DNA from 2 places in the Streptomyces sp. NPDC021562 genome. Region 2 is predicted to be linked to the other one. Evidence: riboswitches for the same ligand, from Rfam matches in the RefSeq annotation. Region 2 holds a riboswitch; the other holds the start of a gene.
The links. A riboswitch is a leader RNA that binds a small molecule or an ion and turns the genes downstream of it on or off. The one in region 2 is predicted to bind glycine.
Positions count from the first base shown of each region.

Region 1: another riboswitch for glycine. It lies ahead of gcvT (glycine cleavage system aminomethyltransferase GcvT); the one in region 2 lies ahead of gcvP (aminomethyl-transferring glycine dehydrogenase).

Region 1 is NZ_JBFACN010000008.1:286,815-290,387, forward strand. It holds gene AB0G52_RS15385 (enhanced serine sensitivity protein SseB) at 1-32, opposite strand, end outside; gene AB0G52_RS15390 (AAA family ATPase) at 310-981, opposite strand; glycine riboswitch at 1,171-1,270, shown strand; gene gcvT (glycine cleavage system aminomethyltransferase GcvT) at 1,440-2,567, shown strand; gene gcvH (glycine cleavage system protein GcvH) at 2,666-3,043, shown strand; gene glyA (serine hydroxymethyltransferase) at 3,114-3,573, shown strand, end outside.
Region 2 is NZ_JBFACN010000021.1:152,737-156,309, forward strand. It holds gene gcvP (aminomethyl-transferring glycine dehydrogenase) at 1-1,404, opposite strand, end outside; glycine riboswitch at 1,579-1,673, opposite strand; gene AB0G52_RS29555 (PRC-barrel domain-containing protein) at 1,788-2,168, shown strand; gene AB0G52_RS29560 (DNA polymerase IV) at 2,245-3,573, opposite strand, start outside.

The sequences.
Region 1 (3,573 bases), on a different contig from region 2:
AAGTCCGCGGGAAAGTCCGCCGGGAAGTCCATCTGCCTACCGCCTGCTGGAAACCACTGCTGAGGCTGGAAAGGCTAGCGGGTGACACCGACAAAGCGAGCAGCCGACCGGACCGCACACTCCCAGCCCACTCAGCCCGCACGAGCGAGACCGCACGCGGGGTGGGGCACGCGTGGCGGGTGGCGCGCGCGTCGCGGGTGCGGGCGGGGGTGGGGCTCGCGTCGCGGGTGTGGGTGGGGGGTGACGCGCGGTGGCGGGTGCGGGGGCGTGCCGGGGGTGCTGGGCGGTGCAAGGGTGGTCGGCGCGGGGTCAGGTTGTGAAGGTTATGCGGCGCAGTGCGTCCGCCGCGTCGCGGTCGAGGAGGAGTGCCGCTCCGCAGCCGGGGGGCAGTTCGCCCTTCTCGACGGAGCGGATGAGCCGGGCCGCCGCCCGGCGGTGGCGCAGGAAGGCGTACCGCGAGACACCCCGGCCCCGCTCGCGCTGGCCGTCCAGGGCCGTGCCCGGCGTGACGTCGAGCAGCAGCAGGTGCAGGGTCCCGCCGCGGCGGCGCGCCTCCCGGGCCAGCCAGTCGCGCACCCAGACCTGTGTTCCGCAGTCGTGCACCACCACGCCCTCGCCGGTGCGCAGCGCGCGGCGCAGCGCGGCGTAGTGGGCGAGGCGGACCAGCGGCCGGTAGACCGCGTACGGCAGGACGCGGGCCAGCCGGGCGTCCCAGCGGTCGCGGGTGTCCTGGGAGTCGATCCGGATGCCCTGGACGGTGCGCCGCATCAGCGTGGACTTCCCGCTGCCCGGCAACCCGGTGACGACGACCAGGTCACGGGGGCCGAAGAGCAGGCCGTGCGGGCTGTGGCCGGCGCGGTCGCGCAGGTCGCGGACGACCGGTGCGACGGGGAGATCGCCGCACCGCTCGCGGGCCGGGGCCGTCGCCTGGCCGGGCAGGGCGATGCCCGTCGTCGTCGCGTACGCCGTGGTCCTTGTCACCGTGACCGTCCTCCCTGGGGGTTCAGGAAAGGTTTTCCCCACAAAATGTAAAGAGAAGGTAATGCACGGTGTCTCGCGGTTCCGTTCGCTTCCTGCCACAGGCCCGTCACAAAGGGGCGCGGCCCGTCCGGCCTGCCGCGGCCGCGGGCGGCGTGCAATGATGTCCGCGCCAACTGCATACCGGCCGCTTGAATCCGCGCGGGAGAGTCCCCGGCACCACGGTGCCCGGGGCGCCGAAGGAGCAAGTCCCTCCCTTGAATCTCTCAGGCCCCGTTACCGCGCGGGCGAGGCACATCTGAAAAGCGGGCCGCTGTGTCAGTGGCTCCACCCAAGGTGCAAGCCGTGCCCCCGCGTGGGTCAGGGCGAACCTCTCAGGTTCCGATGACAGATGGGGAGGACAGCGGGGAGGACAGCCCTCGCCTGTCACGCCTTTGGGACCCTTGGGAGAGGACCGACCGATGAGCAGTACCGATTCCGCCGCACCCCGCCGCACCGCGCTCGACGCCCTGCACCGCTCGCTCGGCGCGACCATGACCGACTTCGCCGGCTGGGACATGCCCCTGCGCTACGGCTCCGAGCGCGACGAGCACGTCGCGGTGCGCACCGCGGCCGGCCTCTTCGACCTCTCCCACATGGGCGAGATCACCGTGACCGGGTCCGAGGCGGCCGCCCTGCTCAACCACGCCCTGGTCGGGAACATCGCCTCCGTCGGGCCGGGGCGCGCCCGCTACACCATGATCTGCCGGCCCGACGGCGGCATCCTGGACGACCTGATCGTCTACCGCACGGGCGACACCGAGTACCTGGTGGTCGCCAACGCGTCCAACGCCCAGGTGGTCCTCGACGCGCTGCGGGAGCGTGCCGCCGGCTTCGACGCCGAGGTGCGCGACGACCGGGACGCGTACGCCCTGATCGCCGTCCAGGGACCCGAGTCGCCCGGGATCCTGAAGTCCCTCACCGACGCCGACCTGGACGGCCTCAAGTACTACGCCGGGCTGCCCGGCACCGTCGCCGGGGTCCCGGCGCTGATCGCCCGCACCGGCTACACCGGCGAGGACGGCTTCGAGCTGTTCGTGAAGCCGGAGCACGCGGTGCGGCTGTGGGAGGCCCTGACCGAGGCGGGCAGGCCGGCGGGTCTGGTGCCCTGCGGCCTGTCCTGCCGGGACACCCTGCGGCTCGAAGCGGGCATGCCGCTCTACGGCCATGAGCTCACCGCCTCGCTCACCCCCTTCGACGCCGGGCTCGGCCGGGTGGTCAAGTTCGACAAGGAGGGCGACTTCGTGGGGCGCGAGGCGCTCAGCGAGGCGGCGGCCCGCGCGGAGTCGGACCCGCCGCGCGTGCTCGTCGGCCTGGTCGCCGAGGGCCGCCGGGTGCCGCGCGCCGGTTACCCGGTGGTCGCCGCCGGCAAGGTGATCGGCGAGGTCACCTCCGGCGCCCCCTCCCCCACCCTGGGCAGGCCGATCGCCATGGCGTACGTCGACGCGGCGCACTCGGCGCCCGGCACGGCCGGGGTCGGCGTGGACATCCGGGGCAGCCACGAGCCGTACGAGGTCGTGCCGCTGCCGTTCTACAAGCGCCAGAAGTAGCCACCGCAGGTGACGCCGAGCACATCGTCGCCGCTCGCGCACGCCTTCCGTAGTTCCCCCTTCACCAGCACTCCCCCGCGTACAGGAGAATTCAGGACATGAGCAACCCCCAGCAGCTGCGTTACAGCAAGGAGCACGAGTGGCTGTCGGCCGCCGAGGACGGCGTGGCGAAGGTCGGCATCACGGAGCACGCGGCCAACGCGCTCGGTGACGTCGTCTTCGTCCAGCTCCCGGCGGTCGGCGACACGGTGACCGCGGGCGACACCTGCGGCGAGCTGGAGTCGACCAAGTCGGTGTCCGACCTGTACTCGCCGGTCACGGGCGAGGTCACCGAGGTCAACGAGGACGTCGTGGAGGACCCGTCGCTGGTGAACTCGGCCCCCTTCGAGGGCGGCTGGCTGTTCAAGGTGCGCTTCGCGGACGAGCCGGGCGACCTGCTCTCCGCCGACGAGTACACCGCCTTCACCGCCGGCTGAGGGCCGCCCCGCCCCCGCCCACCGCCGGCCGACGGCCGCAGGAACACCGGCTTAGGAGTCGTAGAAACAGATGTCCGTCCTGAACACGTCCCTGCACGAGCTCGACCCGGAGGTCGCCGCCGCGGTCGACGCCGAGCTGGTGCGTCAGCAGTCCACCCTGGAGATGATCGCCTCGGAGAACTTCGCTCCGCTCGCGGTCATGGAGGCCCAGGGTTCCGTCCTCACCAACAAGTACGCCGAGGGCTACCCGGGCCGCCGCTACTACGGCGGCTGCGAGCACGTCGACGTCACCGAGCAGATCGCCATCGACCGGGTGAAGGAGCTGTTCGGCGCCGAGTACGCCAACGTGCAGCCGCACTCGGGCGCCTCCGCCAACCAGGCGGCCCTGTTCGCGCTGGCCCAGCCCGGGGACACCATCCTCGGTCTGGACCTCGCCCACGGCGGCCACCTGACCCACGGCATGCGCCTGAACTTCTCCGGCAAGCAGTTCGACGTGGTCGCCTACCACGTGGACGACTCCGGTCTGGTCG
Region 2 (3,573 bases):
CAGTGCCTCGGGCAGCGTGTCCTGGGCGACCGCGTCGAGCGCCTCGACGTCGCCCTCGACTCCGAAGGCGGTCCAGACGGCGGCCAGCTGGGCGCGCGTCGTGGTCTCGTCGCAGGCCATGGAGACGTGGTCGGCGTCGACGAGCCGCAGGTTGACACCGTTCTCGCGGGCAGCGGCGACGATCTCGGCCGCCTTGCCGGGCACCCGGGCGGTGAGGGTGTCGAAGTAGGCGCCGTGCACGATCTCGACACCGCCTGCCGTGAGCCCGGCGGCGAGGACGGTGGCGTACCGGTGGGTGCGCCGGGCGATGGCCCTGAGCCCCTCGGGGCCGTGGTAGACCGCGTACATGCCGGCCATCACGGCGAGCAGCACCTGGGCGGTGCAGATGTTGCTGGTGGCCTTCTCCCGGCGGATGTGCTGCTCACGGGTCTGCAGCGCGAGCCGGTAGGCCTTGTTCCCGTCGGCGTCCACGGACACGCCCACGAGGCGGCCGGGCAGGCTGCGCGCGAACTTCTCGCGGACGGCCATGTAGCCGGCGTGCGGCCCGCCGAAGCCCATCGGCACGCCGAACCGCTGGGTGGTGCCGACGGCGATGTCGGCGCCCAGCTCGCCCGGCGAGGTCAGCAGGGTCAGCGCGAGCAGGTCGGCGGCGACGGTGACGAGCGCGCCGAGCTCGTGCGCCTGCTCGATGACGGGCTTGATGTCGCGTACGGCACCGGAGGCGCCGGGGTACTGGATGAGCACGCCGTTGATCTCACGCGCGGCGAGGTCCGCCGGGATGCCGTCGGCGAGGTCGGCGACCACGACCTCCAGGCCCGTCGGCTCGGCCCGGGTCCGGATCACGGCGATGGTCTGCGGCAGCGCGTCCGCGTCGACGACGTAGACGCCCTTCTTGTTCTTGCCCATGCGCAGCGACAGGGCCACGGCCTCGGCGGCGGCCGTGCCCTCGTCGAGCAGCGAGGCGCCGGAGGTGGGCAGCCCGGTGAGGTCGGCGACCGCGGTCTGGAAGTTCAGCAGCGCTTCCAGCCGGCCCTGGGAGATCTCCGGCTGGTACGGCGTGTAGGCCGTGTACCAGGCGGGGTTCTCCATCACGTTGCGCAGGATCACGGGCGGGGTGAAGGTGCCGTAGTAGCCCAGGCCGATCATCGAGCCGAGCACCTGGTTGCGGTCGGCGAGCGAGCGCAGCTCGGCCAGCACCTCGGCCTCGGTGCGGGCGCCGGGCAGTTCCAGGCTGTCGGCGTTCTTGATCACGTCGGGCACGGCGGCTGCCGTCAGCTCGTCCAGCGAGCCGTAGCCGACCTGCGCGAGCATCTTGGCCCGCGCCTCCTGGTCGGGCCCGATGTGACGCTGCTCGAAGGGAATTCCCTGTTCGAGCTCGGAGAGCGTGGGGCGGTGGGCGGTCATTGCGGAGGCCTCCTGGTCTGACGCGACCTTCGAGGGGCACCCCGGCACGGGTACCCCGACGGCCTCCCCCTCTGTCATCTCAACCTGAGAGCTTCGCCGGACGCCCGAGGGCTCCGGCTTGCACCGTCGGTGAGAGCGGACACCGTCGACATCCGCCCTGCTTTCCAGAGTGACCTCGTCCGTGCGGTACGTGGGCCTGAGAGATTCCGGGGAGGATTTGCTCCTTCGGCGCCTCCGGTTTGCCCGAAGGACTCTCCCGCACGGGGTCAGCAGCCGCTTGCCAGCCTACCAGCGGGGGCGGCGCACGGGTCTTCGAGTGGCCGCTGCGTTGAATGTGCTCTTTTGTAGTGCTTACGGATGAGGTGCGAGCAAGTGGAGGGCCCGTGCAGACGGACATCGATCCGCGCAACCTGATCGGCCGCAAGGCGTTCGACCGCAACGGTACGAAGATCGGCACGATCGACGAGGTGTACCTCGACGACGCGACGGGCGTGCCGGAGTGGGCGGCCATACGCACCGGCCTGTTCTCCCGGGACGCTTTCGTGCCCCTGGAGCCCAGCGAACTGGTCGAGGGCACCCTGCACGTCCCCTTCGACCGCGCGTTGATCAAGGACGCCCCGGACTTCGGCGTGGGCCGCCACCTGTCGCCCGAGCAGGAGCTGCAGCTCTACCACCACTACGGCCTGGACACCCCCGTCCCGCCGCGCCCGCACCCGGATCACGACTTCGGCAAGCTGGCGGGCACGGAGGACGCGGGGGCGTGACGTCCGACCGGGGGCGCCGCCGACCCGGTGGCGCCGAACCGACCCCGTGGCGCCGCCCGGCGACCTCGCCCCGCCCTCACCCCGGTCTCCCGCCGGCCCCGTGCAGCCGCACTCCCCGTCCTCCCTCCACCAGCGGCAGCGGATCCGCCGGCTCCAGCTCGGGGTCGTCGACCCGGAAGGTCCGCACCCGTCCCGCCGCCACCGCCCCCGGCGTCTCGAACCGCACCGTCACCCGCCCGAGCCCGCTGCCCTGCACCCATCCGTGCCCGTACTCCGCATGCCGCACGTCGTGTCCCGCCGGCCACCGCCGCTCGGTGACCGCCTCCTGCGGCGCCGCCGGCGCCGCGACGTCGTCCTCGGCCGGGACCGCCTCCGCCGCCTCGCCCGCCGCCTGCGCGAACAGGTCCTCCTGGGTGTAGTCGGCCAGCCCGGTCACCCCCACACCCAGCAGCCGCACTCCCCCTGTCGTGTCCACCGAGTCCAGCAGCCGTGCGGCGGCCTCCCGCACGACCGCCGGGTCGTCGGTCGGCCCCCTGAGCGTCTCCGAGCGGGTCAGCGTCGAGAAGTCGTACCGCCGCACCTTCAGCACGATCGTCCGCCCGGACAGTCCGGCCTCCCGCAGCCGCCGCACGCACCGGTCCGCCAGCCGCCGCACCTCGGTCCCCACTCGCACCCGGTCGTGGATGTCCACGTCGTAGGTGTCCTCGACCGACACCGACTTGGTCTCGCGCTCGGCCACCACGGGCCGCTCGTCGTGGGCGAGCGCCATCGCGTACAGCGCGTGCCCATGGGCCTTGCCGAGCAGCCGCACCAGTTCGTCCTCACCGGCCTCGGCGATCTCGTCGACCGTGGTGATCCCGGCCCGCCGCAGATGGTCCCCCGTCGCCGGCCCCACTCCCGGCAGGGTGCGCACCGGCATCGGCCCGAGCAGCGCCCGCTCCGTGCCGGGCTCGATCAGCACCAGCCCGTCCGGCTTCGCCTGCTCGGAGGCGATCTTCGCGAGCATCTTGGACGCGGCGAGCCCGACGGACCCGCAGAGCCCCGTGGCGGCCCGTATGTCCGCGCGCAGCCGCTCCCCGGCCAACTGTGCCGACGCCGCGTCCCAGGCCGTCCCACCGGCCTCCAGGTCCACGAACGCCTCGTCCAGGCTGAGCGGCTCCACCAACGGCGACAGCTCGTGCAGCAGGGCCATGACCTGCTCGCTGATCGACCGGTACAGCGTGAACCGCGGCACCAGGTACGCGGCGTTGGGCGCCAGCCTGCGCGCCTGCGCCATCGGCATCGCGGAGTGCACCCCGAACACCCGCGCCTCGTAGGACGCGGTGGCCACCACACCCCGTGGTCCGAGCCCGCCCACGACCACGGCCTTGCCACGCAGACTCGGCTTGGACGCCTGCTCCACCGA